3 regions of the Lysinibacillus sp. S1 genome follow, and region 3 is predicted to be linked to each of the others. Evidence: riboswitches for the same ligand, from Rfam matches in the RefSeq annotation. Region 3 holds a riboswitch; each other region holds the start of a gene.
What was found. Region 3 has a riboswitch for thiamine pyrophosphate ahead of thiC (phosphomethylpyrimidine synthase ThiC). Riboswitches for the same ligand answer to the same signal wherever they lie in the genome.
Positions count from the first base shown of each region.

Region 1: it holds a riboswitch for thiamine pyrophosphate, as region 3 does, so the genes downstream of both, thiW (energy coupling factor transporter S component ThiW) here and thiC (phosphomethylpyrimidine synthase ThiC) in region 3, are expected to answer to the same signal.
Region 2: it holds a riboswitch for thiamine pyrophosphate, as region 3 does, so the genes downstream of both, thiM (hydroxyethylthiazole kinase) here and thiC (phosphomethylpyrimidine synthase ThiC) in region 3, are expected to answer to the same signal.

Region 1 is NZ_CP173154.1:1,855,288-1,860,052, forward strand. Features, by position in the region: gene ACHZEU_RS09585 (PotD/PotF family extracellular solute-binding protein) at 1-601, shown strand, start outside; gene ACHZEU_RS09590 (MFS transporter) at 1,092-2,288, shown strand; TPP riboswitch at 2,355-2,462, shown strand; gene thiW (energy coupling factor transporter S component ThiW) at 2,557-3,057, shown strand; gene ACHZEU_RS09600 (VWA domain-containing protein) at 3,212-4,765, opposite strand, start outside.
Region 2 is NZ_CP173154.1:3,954,248-3,959,012, forward strand. Features, by position in the region: gene thiI (tRNA uracil 4-sulfurtransferase ThiI) at 1-458, shown strand, start outside; gene ACHZEU_RS19765 (alpha/beta-type small acid-soluble spore protein) at 604-822, shown strand; gene thiE (thiamine phosphate synthase) at 892-1,536, opposite strand; gene thiD (bifunctional hydroxymethylpyrimidine kinase/phosphomethylpyrimidine kinase) at 1,568-2,350, opposite strand; gene thiM (hydroxyethylthiazole kinase) at 2,338-3,105, opposite strand; TPP riboswitch at 3,189-3,286, opposite strand; gene mbcS (acyl-CoA synthetase MbcS) at 3,477-4,765, shown strand, end outside.
Region 3 is NZ_CP173154.1:2,494,716-2,499,480, forward strand. Features, by position in the region: gene thiC (phosphomethylpyrimidine synthase ThiC) at 45-1,823, opposite strand; TPP riboswitch at 1,964-2,078, opposite strand; gene ACHZEU_RS12420 (AEC family transporter) at 2,139-3,068, opposite strand; gene ACHZEU_RS12425 (methyl-accepting chemotaxis protein) at 3,179-4,765, opposite strand, start outside.

The DNA of each region.
Region 1 (4,765 bases), 640 kb from region 3:
GGACGATTTATGGGACCCTTCTTTAAAGCGAAAAGTCTTTTTAGTAGATGGTGCGCGTGAAGTCATTGGGATGGGCTTAAACAGTCTTGGCTATTCTCTGAATTCACTAGATGATCAGGAACTTCGTGAAGCTACTGACAAATTAATTACACTTGCACCAAATGTTAAAGCGATCATTGGAGATGAAATCACACCGTTAATGATCAATAATGAGGCAACTGTTGCCCTTACATGGTCTGGCCAAGCAGCTGATATGATGTATGAAAATGAAGAGTTAGACTTTGCTGTACCTGAGGAAGGCTCAAACTTATGGTTTGATAATATGGTCATCCCAAAAACATCGAAAAATATTGATGGTGCCCACACCTTTATTAACTTCATGCTAAGTGCTGAATCAGGTGCTCAAAATGCTGATTTTGTAGGCTATTCTACTCCTAATATTGCCGCTATGGACTTAATGGACGAAGAAGTTGTTTCTGACGAACGCTACTATCCTTCTGAAGAACAACGTGATACATTAGAGGTCTACAAAAATTTAGGACCTGATTATTTAGGGAAATACAACGAATTATTTTTAGAATTTAAAATGAGTATCAGATAATTAAACTAGCGAATTGGTTTTCACACCAATTCGCTAGTTTTTTTCTCTGCTTGTCTAACTGTTTATTAAACTAAGAACATTTTCAATCACTATTTGCATTATTATATTTATAAAATATTTTATCTAAATTTTAATAGATTCTCACATTAGTGTACTTTTGATAGTCCATAACTTCTAACGCTCAACATCGCTACAATTTATAGCCATGCTTTATGCCATTACAGACAGACTCTCCAAATTTTTAATTCTCCCTTTATAAGAGAAGTCCCTCAATTGTTGTTGCTTTACTAATTTATCCTCCCATAGCTTCTTTTCCCTCAACTTTTATGACTAAAATGTATTATTTCATCATGCATAGGTGCGTGGATAAAAACTTTTGTGGAAAACCATTCTAAATATAGAACCAGTACTATAATCTTAACTATTAGCCAAGCAATAATTCTTTATGATAGACTGTACTATATTTGATTACAAAAAGGGGGTTCATTCGATGACCCAGCAGAAGTCCAATAAGGCGGCTTTGTATATTTTAATGTTTAATATGTTTATCGCAATGGGGAGTATTGGCATTATTATTCCTGTCATGCCAGAGTATTTAAAAATATTTGGTGCAGCAGGACAAGTTCTAGGTATGCTAATCGCAACGTTCGCCTTAGCTCAATTCGTATTTTCTCCTATTGCTGGGAATCTTTCAGATCAGTACGGACGAAAAAATTTAATTATTTTCGGTCTTATCGTAACAGGTCTTGCACAAATCGGATTTGGCCTTGCTACAGATGTATGGATGCTCTTTTTAGCACGATTTTTAGGTGGTCTAGGTTCCGCATTTGTTGCACCTCCTATTATGGCTTTTGTCGCTGACGTCACAACCTATGAAGAACGTGGGAAAGGTATGGGGATGTTGGGTGCCGCTATGTCTCTTGGCTTTATGATTGGACCTGGTATTGGTGGCTTTTTAGCAAAGGTAAGCTTACATTTCCCATTTTTCACAGCTGGAGCTGCAGCCATTGTAGCATCTATTTTATCTTACTTTTTATTACCTTCTACCAAACCAAACACTGCTCAACAGAAACAAAAGCAAGACAATCTGGCGAAGCAAATGGCTCGTTCCATACATATGCCTTATTTTGTTATGCTCATAATTATGCTGGTGTTCTCGTTTGGAATTGCAAATTTCCAAACGACATTGTCATTATTTGTGACAGAAAAGTTTAATTACACACCTGTAGATATAGCGATTATATTAGTTGTTGGTGGTGCTTTTGGAGTAGTAGTACAAATGTTTATTATTACACCACTGTTCAATCGTTATGGTGAAATGAAAGTAGTACTAGTAAATTTATTTATTGCATCCGTTGCTATTTTCTTAATATTATTTGTTTCTGGCTTTGCCCTTATTTTAGTTGTAGCAACAATTTTCTCTACAGCAACGACATTAATTCGTCCAGCTGTTAATACACTCATCTCAAAGCTTGCAGAGAAAGAGCAGGGATTTGCTGCGGGCTTGAATAATGCCTATATGAGCCTCGGAAATATGATTGGACCCGCTTTGGCAGGTTTATTATTTGACTGGAATATGAATAGCCCATATATTTTCGGTTCTATCATATTATTAGCCTGTTTCTTCCTTGCGCTCATCTGGACAGTGAAAAAAGCACCTCATTTAATGCATCCCGATACAAAATAGTCTGAAAAATCATTGACTATTTTTAGCAGTATGTTACATTATTGTTGATTCACAAAATTGAATGATTTTAACCACTAGGGGAGTCTTTAAAAGGCTGAGACGTATATGGTAATATACGGACCCTTTGAACCTGATCTAGTTCACACTAGCGGAGGGAAGTGGCGCTACTTGCTGTTGTCACTATATACACGCAAGGCCGCTTCCTATTGTTTAAAGGGGGTGGCCTTTTTATTTTTCCTCACGAACTTTACCAAAAGGAGTGAACTTTATGTCAATTCGTAAATTAACAGTCATGGCTTTATTAGTAGCCGTTGCTGTTGCAGGCTCTACTTTCGTATCCATCCCAACAGGAATCGCACGTGCTTACCCAGTTCAGCATGCTATTAATGTGATAGGAGCCATTATACTTGGACCCGTACCAACAGTTATAGTTGCCTTTGTCACTGCCATCATTCGTATCCTTACTGGAACAGGCTCTCTACTAGCTATCCCTGGTAGTATCATCGGTGCGTTCTGTGCTGCCCTTGCCTATAAATATAGCAATAAAATGTGGTTAGCTGGTATCGGAGAAGTTATCGGAACGGGCATTCTGGCTTCACTTATTGCCGTCCCTTATGCAAAATTATTCATGGGAACATCTGTAGCAGCATTCTTCTTCCTACCAGCCTTTTTAACATCAAGTACGATCGGTGCTATTTTAGGTGTAATGGTTGCGAGTAGCTTGCGTAAAACAGAGCTAGTAAAGAGGTTTAATTCTTCTCTTTATTGAGAGAGATTGAATTATGAGCATTCATTGAGCTGGGGTAGTCCAATTTGGATCGCTTTTCTTCTCATTTACCCTCTTTACAAAGGGGATAACTCTTTATTTCATGCAATATAAAAAGCAGTGCAAAACTATTCGAGTTTGCACTGCTTCCTCTATTTTAAGATCGTTTTTTCATGCCTTTTAACAACTGTGCTACATTTGTGTCTTCTGCTATAGTTTTTTCCTCAACCAGCGGCTCTTTTTTCTTCGCATTCGTTAGGAAATTCCAACCAAAACGTCTTATGGTAATATCAATAAAGAAAAGAAGCATACTCGCTAAGAGTAGCCATGTGGCAATATTTTGCCGATCTGCTCCTTTTGTCGTAAAGTCACGGAAGACATCTTGTGGTTCCTTTAAAACAGTGCCTCCTGTTCGTTGAGTTAACTCTTCTATCAGTTGGTTATTTACAGGGAGTAGTTCGTATTCAGCACTATAAGGAACACTTAGCCCTGCCTGATAAATGGCCTGCTTTTCATCTGCTATACGGAAGAAAATTAATCCAGGTTCAGCTTGTACTACAGCTCGAACTTGAGATGCGGAAATGGTTTCAAGTTGTGTTTCTAGCTCCTCCCCTGCTTCATTTACCGCTACAATATCTAAAAATGCGGCTTCATTTGTAGGGTCTGTAATCATAAAGGAACCATCTGCTTCCAATCTTACATCATAGGCTACATCATTGTAGCTTGGTAGCATTTGAGAAATAAGTGTTTGCCAAAATGCTCCCCAATTCTGCCATCTTGCCCAATCTCCAGTCCATTTACCCGTTGAATCAGATGTAAAGGCAAATGTTTTACCAAGACCATATTGCCACTGCGCTAACACAGGATCTTCTTTCTCGCTTTCTGCTACAACAGTAGCCCCCTGTTTTGCCGTTGTCCCAATATATGCATTCATTTGTGGGACACCATTAGCAAACAGTGAGTTCCATCCTGCTGCATTATAAATTGCCGGATAGAATGGATTGTCCTCAATATAGGTGCGGGAAATCATAGCTGTTTCCCGAGATAAAATAGAAGGAATGGTTTGCTCATCTATCACATCATAGAAACGTCCACTGCCCATGTCACTAAGCGCTTCTAATAAGTTCGCATCGGCATCTTGTCCAATCGCTACTGTCGATAAGGTTATACCCTCTTCTTTCCCTTCACCAATTAAATCCTCATAGTTCCCTGCCTGTGACTGCCCATCTGTTAAGAGGATAATATGCTTACGTTGGAGCTTTAAATCAGCAAGGTTCTCGTAGGCTTTAGCTAATGAACTATAGATTTCTGTTCCCCCACCAGGTGTTACTGATAAAATAGTATCCACAGCCTCTTCTTTACTGTTAAGAGGCCCTGTCTCTATAATCTCCCAAGGACGATCATCAAAGGCGATGAATCCTAATGTATCCTCATCTCGCAACATCTCAACAGAACGTGCCGCTGCTTCCTTAGCAAGCTCAAGCTTCGAGCCTTGCATACTGCCAGAACGGTCAAGTACAATCACTAATCCTAAGGAAGGTAATTGCTCTTTGCCCTTAATTTCCATTTCCACTGGCAATAAGGTTTCAATCGGTGTTTTAAAATAGCCGCCTAGACCAAAACTATTTTCTCCACCCACCATTGTAAAACCAACTCCAAAGTTTTTGACTGCTTGCTCAATAACACTCATTTTTGCTTCACCCACTAAATG
Region 2 (4,765 bases), 1.5 Mb from region 3:
TTATTAAAGAAAAAGTACCTTCCAATGTATCGATGACGACAACACGCCGAATGATGTTGAAGGTTGCTGATCAGGTGCGTGAGGAAATTGGTGCACTTGCTATTGTAACGGGCGAAAGTCTTGGACAAGTGGCGAGTCAAACGCTTGAAAGTTTAACAGCAATAAACGCAGTAACAAATACACCTATCCTTCGTCCGCTGATTTCAACTGATAAATTAGAGATTATTGATATTGCAGAAAAAATCGGCACATACGAAACATCTATTCAGCCATTTGAAGATTGCTGCACGATTTTTACACCAGCAAGTCCAAAAACAAAACCGAAGCTTGAAAAGGTTGAGCATTATGAAAGCTTCTCTGACTTTGATGAATTGATCGAGCGAGCAGTGAAGAATCGCGAGGTCTATATTTTCCCTAAGAAAGAAGAACAACAAGATAAATTTGCAGATCTACTATAAGGATTCAAAAGCCGTCTCAAAGCCCATTTTGAGACGGCTTTTTTGTATGGATATTGTTATTCCAATAGAGGTACAATTTACCTCTAAATTTTTTGTATTAAAAATCTAATATCGCACATTCTATATTCACAAGGAGGTGAGAAACATGGCTTCAAACAACAACCGTAGTTCAAACCAGCTTGCAGTACCTGGTGTACAACAAGCACTAGATCAAATGAAATACGAAATTGCACAAGAATTTGGTGTTCAATTAGGAGCTGAAGCTTCAGCTCGTGCCAACGGTTCCGTTGGTGGTGAAATCACTAAACGTCTTGTACAAATGGCAGAATCTCAATTAAAAGGTATGCCAAACAACAACCAATAAATGCTGATTAAGCATTTATAAACTTAAACCAGTGACCGTAAAAGGCACTGGTTTTAGTTTGTTTATTGATCATTTATTTATACGAGATAAGGATCTAAATGTAGCTACTGTATGATCAACATCTTTGCTTTGACAAATAGCTGAAATAACAGCAACACCATCAACCCCCGTTTGAAATACAGAATGTACATTTGTGAAATTTATTCCACCAATTGCTACAATTGGTAATTCAGGATGTAATGAATGTGCCTCCTGTAAAAAAGATGTACCACATGGTGGTTGTGCATCACTTTTAGAGGATGTTGGAAAGATTGGACCGATACCAACATAATCAGCTTGATGGTTAATAGCTATTTGCAATTCTTCCTCGCAATGGACAGATACACCAAGAATCATGTTCCCGATTCTTTTACGTGCTACACTTACMGGTAAATCATCTTGTCCGATATGAACACCATCAGCTCCTAGTCGTATCGCTAGATCAACATCGTCATTAATGATAAAGGGCACATGATAGTGATGACATAGTTTTTGACATTGGCGTGCAAATTGTTCATAGGCAAGTCCTGTTAACGCGTGAGGACCTTTTTCACGAAATTGAAACATTGTAATGCCTGCTTGCAAGGCTTTTTCTAGGATATAGATAGGTTGTTCTTGAGGAGGAACATTGCTCGTACCCATAATAAAATAAAGCTCCAAATCCTCACGTTTCATGAATAATCACCTCACAGCCTTCCTTATACCGTCACTTATCAAAATGATTAGTGGGTCCATGACCATTTCCAATCGATAAATTAAACATAATAGCTAATTGGATAAATTTTTTAGCTTCTATAATGGCATTTTCCAGAGCAAATCCTTGTCCAAGAAAAGCAGTAAGTGCTGCGGAAAATGTACATCCAGTACCATGCGTATTTTTTGTTTGGATTCGTGGAGACTGCAAAGAAAAAGAACGTCCATTTTTGCAAAATACATAATCAATGGCATAAAGTGGATCTGCTAAATGACCACCTTTAATGATGACACATTGTACACCTAGCTGTAACAAGCTTTGAGCTACTTCTTTCATATCTTCAAAATGATGAATAGATCTCCCAGTAAGTGTCTCTGCCTCGGGTATATTGGGCGTAACAACCGTAGCAAGTGGTAATAAAGTTGAGCGTAAGGCATCGATAGCTTCTTGCTGTAATAGGCTTTCCCCACCTTTTGCAATCATCACCGGATCAACAATCAGTGGAATGTTTAGCTCCCTGATCTTGTGTGCTATTGCTTTGATAATTTCTGAGGAATAAAGCATTCCTGTTTTAATCGCAGCGATTGGAAAATCTTCTACTAAGGCCTCTAATTGTTTTTTTATAAAGGAAACGTCAATAGGGCAAACACCTGTTACACCCAAAGTATTTTGAGCAGTTAGAGCAGTAATAACAGAAGTACCGAACACTTCTAATTCCTGAAATGTTTTTAAATCAGCCTGTATACCCGCGCCACCACCACTATCTGAGCCAGCGATTGTTGTTACAATATGCATGAAGCTGCACCATCCTTTGATAAGCGATGTATAGCATTGAGTAAGGCTATTTGAAAATCACCAATGTCTGCAGTAAATGCGGATGCCAGTACACCTGCTTTTTTATAGTAAGTAAGTGTTTCTGTTAATTGTTGGTAAGGATTATGGCTTACACTATAGGCTACGCCACAAATTACACTAAGTAAACAACCTGTACCGGTTACTTCCGTCATTTGTGGATGACCACCAGCGATCCATTGGCTATGCTTGCCATCAGTTATAAAATCGCGTTCTCCTGTGACAATAACAATGCATTGATAGCGTTGAGCCAATGATGTGGCTTCTAATTCCATAGCTATAGTGCCATGACCACTATCGACACCTTTTTGTTGCCAATTTACACCAACTATTGCTGCTAGCTCGCCGAGATTACAGCGAATCACGGCAAAGTGTATGTTTTCCAGTAAGTATCTTACGGTTTCCTTACGATAAGTTGTGGCTCCAACTCCGACAGGATCTAAAATAACAGGAATACCAAGTTTATTGGCTTTTTCACCTGCTAATAACATGGCACTTTTTGTGCGATCATTAAGTGTTCCAATATTAATTAATAATGCTTGAGCAATGGCCACCATCTCCTCTACCTCTTGGTAGTCATCGGCCATTACTGGTGAAGCACCTATCGCTAATAAACCATTTGCTTGAAAATTTGCCACTACATAATTGGTTATACAATGGATAAGTGGTTGCTGTTGACGAATTGTTTGAAAAATCATTGTAGTCCTCCTTTAGGGATGGACGTAAGCATGCAAAAAAGGCTCTTTTTGTGTAAAAATGCACGAAAAGAGCCTTTCATCTGAAAACGATGTTTATTGCTCCCTACGTCAGTATTAACTAACAGGTTCAAAGGGTCAGGTTTTACCTTCTCAACTCTTACGAGTCCCCCTGCAATCTTGCTTTTAGTTGACCAAAATGTACCATACTTTTCATTTGTATTCAATAGCAAGTTTTCCTATAGATAAAATGTGACCGATGCCATATAGGAGGGTATGATAGTTGTCATGACTTTACCGAAATTAAGCACAAACCATTGAAAATGCTGAAAAAAGAGTTTTATAATGTGTCATAACAAAAGGGGGCAATTGCCATGAAAAGACAAGATTTAGTTGCACCAGAATGGTATAACATAGTAGAGGAAATTGAAAAATATGCTCAGGATGCAGCCAAAAATGCTTTAATCATTTATGAAGAAAACCAAGACATCCAATGTATTACATATGCACATTTATTGGAAAAAGCGAATCAAGCAGCACATGTATTCACCAAGCAAGGTTTAAAGAAAGGTGATGTCATTTTAGTAATGGTACCACGTTCGGTTGAAGCATATATTGTGTATATTGCTGCATTGAAAGCGGGTTTAACAATTATTCCAAGTTCTGAGATGTTAAGAACAAAGGATATTGAGTATCGAATTCATCATGCAAATGCTAAAGCAGTTATTGCATTTGAACCCTATATTGAACAGTTCGATAAAGTGGGAAATTTACAAGACATACTGCAATTTGTCATAGGGAATGCACATGAACCTTGGCAGAACATACTTGAAAAAATGAATAATCAACCTACAACCTACATAAATCCTATCCCAACAAAAAGCACAGACAATGCATTTTTAGCCTATACAAGCGGAACAACAGGAAATCCAAAAGCAGCAGTGCATACGCATAGTTGGGGCTATGCTCATTTACGAACAACAGCACCACATTGGTTGGGTGTACAAGAAAATGATATTGTTTGGGCGACTGCAGCACCAGGGTGGCAAAAATGGATTTGGAGTCCATTTCTAGCTACTTTAGGCAGTGGTGCTACTGCATTTGTCTACAAAGGTAAATTTGAAGCAGCTTCTTATTTAGCATTGCTTGAGAGATTCAAAATCAATGTACTATGCTGTACACCAACTGAATATCGTTTTATGGCAGCGCTTGAAAATTTACATGAATATGATTTAAGTGCAATTCGCCAAGCTGTATCAGCTGGTGAGCCATTAAATAGTGAGGTTATTAGAGTATTCTTGGAAACATTCAAATTACAAGTGCGAGATGGCTATGGACAAACGGAAAATACATTATTGGTAGGCACAATGGTAGGGATGGAAGCGAGAGTTGGCTCTATGGGAAAACCTACTCCTGGCAACACTGTTGAAATTATTAATGATTTGGGCAAACCTGTTACAATCGGAGAAGTTGGTGATATTGCTGTTCATCGCGAAACGCCAGCACTCTTTAAAAAATATTTAAATGATCCTGAACGTACAAATTTACAATTTCGTGGGGATTGGTATATTACAGGAGATCGTGCCTATAAAGATGAAGATGGCTACTTTTGGTTTGACGGACGAGGAGACGATGTTATTATATCCTCAGGCTATACAATTGG
Region 3 (4,765 bases):
GAAAAGGCCTATGTCTATTTTTTTGACATAAGCCTTTTCTTTCATTATTGATAAATTTGACTGCCTGCTTTTTTAAACTCCTCAGCCTTTTCTTTCATACCTTGATGGATCGCTTCAGTCGTATTCAAATCCTTATCTTTCGCATAATTACGAATATCCTGTGAAATTCTCATGCTACAGAATTTAGGCCCACACATAGAACAAAAGTGTGCTGTTTTTGCTCCCTCTGCTGGCAGTGTCTCATCATGATATTCCACTGCACGCTCGGGATCTAGTGACAGATTGAATTGATCACGCCAACGGAACTCAAAGCGCGCTTTAGACAGTGCATCGTCTCGTTGTTGTGCACCTGGATGACCTTTTGCTAAATCAGCAGCATGTGCAGCAATTTTATAAGTGATAACGCCCACACGAACGTCCTCGCGATTCGGTAAACCAAGATGCTCTTTCGGTGTCACATAACAAAGCATCGCTGTACCAAACCAGCCAATCATGGCTGCCCCAATGGCTGATGTAATGTGGTCATAACCTGGAGCAATATCTGTTGTGAGTGGTCCTAATGTATAGAAGGGAGCTTCCTTACAAACCTCTAATTGCTTGTCCATGTTTTCTTTAATCAAATGCATTGGTACATGACCTGGTCCCTCAACCATTACCTGAACATCATGCTGCCAAGCAATCTGTGTTAGCTCGCCTAGTGTTTCAAGCTCTGCAAATTGTGCCTCATCATTGGCATCTGCAATTGAGCCTGGGCGTAAACCATCACCTAAGGAAAAAGCAACATCATAGGCTTTCATAATTTCACAGATTTCCTCAAAGTGTGTATACAGGAAATTCTCTTGATGATGATATAAACACCACTGTGCCATTATAGAGCCACCTCGAGATACAATACCTGTCACACGATTTGCTGTTAGTGGTACATAGCGTAAAAGGACACCTGCATGAATGGTGAAGTAATCCACACCCTGCTCAGCTTGTTCAATGAGAGTATCACGATAAACCTCCCACGTTAAATCCTCTGCTACACCATTTACCTTTTCTAAAGCCTGATAAATTGGCACTGTTCCCACTGGCACTGCCGCATTTCGAATAATCCATTCTCTAGTTGTATGAATATGTTTACCAGTCGATAAATCCATAATATTATCTGCGCCCCATCGAGTTGCCCAGGTCATTTTCTCAACTTCTTCTGCAATGGAAGAAGATACAGCAGAATTCCCGATATTCGCATTGATCTTTACATGAAAATTACGCCCAATAATCATTGGCTCTGCCTCAGGGTGATTAATATTAGAAGGCATTATAGCACGCCCAGCTGCAATTTCTGAACGTACAAATTCAGGATCCATATTTTCACGAATCGCTACAAACTCCATTTCAGGCGTTATAATTCCCTTTCGTGCATAGTGAAGCTGTGTCACATTTTTACCTTTTTTAGCACGCAAAGGCTTTCTCGCCAACTCAGGGAAGACATTTTCTTGAATACGCGGGTCATCAACATGACGAAAGCCATTATCCTCCGGTTTAATGGAGCGTCCCTCATATGCTTCTACATCCCCTCGCTCTTGAATCCATGCATTTCGTAAGGCAGGTAAACCTTTCGTAATATCTACTTGGTAGGCTGGATCTGTATAGGGCCCACTCGTATCATATACTCGAATAGGAGCATTTTCTTCATTTCCAAAACTGCCTGTTGTCGGACTTAATGCAATTTCTCGCATAGGTACTAGAATATCTGGGCGTGATCCTTCCACATATACTTTTTTGCTTCCTTCAAAGCTGGACATAATGGTAATATTCTTTTCACTAATTGCTGACATGAGCTACTTCTCTCCCTTAAATTTATTTTGATATAAGGACCGATTCTAGCTCACCCCAACAATCCAAAAAATAAAGGCCGAATCCAAAATAATTATTTGGATCCGGCCACGAATGTAAAGGTCTATTGATTGCATACTCTGCAATAGCTTCTTAACTTTCCCACGCTGGTATGAGCCAGATCAGGTCCAAAGGGTCAAGAAACTTCGTAGCGTTTCCCTCTCAGCCTGACTCATCAGACTCCCCTAGTTAATACTATTTAGTTTGATGCTAGTGTAGCAGATAATACTAAGAGATGGAAGTTATTTTTTATCTTACTAGGTAAATAATACTTCTGCAAAATAGATCACAATGGTTACAGTTATACAGCTTACAATGGTTGAAAATAAAACAGCTTGCGCGGCTGTTGCTGATTCTACATCATATTCCAATGCTAGACTAGAACTATTGCGGGATGTTGGAAAAGCACTAGCTATAAACAGTGATTGTGCGACGACTCCATCTAATCCCAATATATAAATAATGGCCAATGCAACAGATGGTCCAATAATTAATCGCGTAAAACAGCTGATAAAGACGGTTTTATTAAACATTGATTTCATCTCTAATTGTGATAATTGCGCACCTAAAGTAATTAGAGCCACAGCAATAAATCCATCTGCCACATGTTCTACTGGTATTTTGATAAACTGTGGAATACCGATATCAAAATAATTCATAGCGACACCTATAATAAGCGCATGAATAATAGGCATTTTAAAGAAATCCTTGATGATTGTCATACCTGACTTTGTAGAAGAAATTAAATTGTATAAACCATATGTATACGTAGTCATATTTTGAAAGATTACGAGCATGACCTGAATGGCTACTCCAATAGGTTGCGTGGCAAATATCATTTGAGCCACTGGAATACCGTAATTACCCGAGTTAATGAGCACAACACTATTTTTAAAGACAGCTGCCTCTGTTCTAGCTAAACCTAACCCTTTTGCCATAAAGTGACTGAGTATCATTTGACTACCGATAAAGAGTACAATAAATAATCCGACCTCTCCCAGTACAGTTAATTCCACATGTGTTTCATATAAATTTACAAAAACAGCTGCTGGCATAAAGCAATATGTAATAAGCTGAGACAATGCTTTTAAATTAAAGCGAAATTTCTTTTGTAGTATAGCGCCTATTACAAGTAACACTAAAATAGGTACAACAATTTGAAAGAAAATCATTCCGAGATACATCATATCAATGTCCCCCTTCCAGTGTTAATAGTAGTGTTGAATTCCTTCTAGGTCAATTTCTCCGGCTTTCACCATAAAGAAGACTGCCTCTATATTGAAGGCAGCCTTTCTTTTTAAGCAAGCTTAAATCGGTTTACAACTTCTTGTAGCTCGTTTGAAATATCGTTCATATTTTGAATAGACTCTGCTACTTTTTGTAATTCTACTTGTTGATCCATTGCAGAAGCACTTACTTGTTCCGCAGAGGCTGCTGTTTGCTCTGAAATAGCCGAAATACTTTGGATAGCCATGATTGCCTGATTTTTATGCTCTAACATGCTAGATAGTTTATTCATTAAATCACTAATAGAATTTGCAATTGAACCCGACAAATCACTGCTATCTTTAAATGCTAGTTGCGTGCTTTGTACGGACTCATTTTGAGATTGCATTAAATCTGCATTAGATGCAATCACAGCAACCGTCTGCTGAGAATTTTCAAGAATACTTTCTACTGTACTCTTAATAATTTCTGTTTCATTCTTAGATTGTTCTGCTAGCTTTCTAACTTCCTCTGCAACTACAGCAAATCCTTTACCATGTTCACCAGCACGTGCAGCCTCAATACTTGCATTTAAAGCTAGCAGATTAGTCTGCTCGGTAATGCTTTGAATCGAAGCAATAATCTGATTAATATTGGCAATATTAGAAGCTAATGATTCCATTTGCTGCTGGATACGCCCATTCATTTCATTTGTCTCCATATTACGTTCTCTTAAACTTTCAACCTCATGCAATCCTTTTTCCGTTGTTACACCTGTTTTATGAGATAGCTCATCCATTTCATTAGAAAGAGCCGTAATAGCATCAATCTGATCTGATAAATCCATCATTCGATAATTTGTTTCTTCTGTATCCTCTGATTGCTTCGAAGCTCCTTGTGCAATCTCGTTGATAGCTACGGAAACCTCCTGACTAGAAGCAACTACCTCATTAAATGCCTCATTTACCTGATTAGAAGATTGGTTCAATAACCTCGTGGAATTTAGTACAGTTTGAATCGCACTATTGGTTTTATCTAACATATTATTATAGGCCACAGCAACTGCACCAATTTCATCAGGCTTAATATATCGCTCTTCTACCTTTTGTGTTAAATCCCCTTCGGCTGCAGTTTCAATCGATGCACGTAAAAATTTAAGTGGTTTTAATTGTTTATAGATGAATAACACACTTGCAGCTGTCATCAAAACCACCATAATAATGGAAGCAATAATCGTAAATACAAATACATGATTATATGTTTCTAGAATCTTTGATTCAGCTAACACGACTTGAACAGTCCATGTTTCGTCAATACCCTCTAAAATCATTGGAGCAAAAACATTATAGGCCTTTTCCTTCAGTTGATTAGAGTCAACGTACATACTTGTTAGTTCACCATTTTCCATTGTCTTACTAATACTTGTCCAAGTAGGATCCTCTTGCATATTGCGCCCAACTAGCTCATCACCAAAACTGTTAGCTGTTAGCACACCTTTATTCGTAATAATTGCCGCATAACCGCCTTCTGGGGCATTCGATTTTGTTAAATCATTTAAAAAATCTATTGATACATCGGCAGTCAATACACCGAAAAATGTCCCGGAAGCATTGATTAATGGCACTGAAATGGTTGTCATTAATACGGATTGGCCGTTTACATTATAATCATAGGGCTC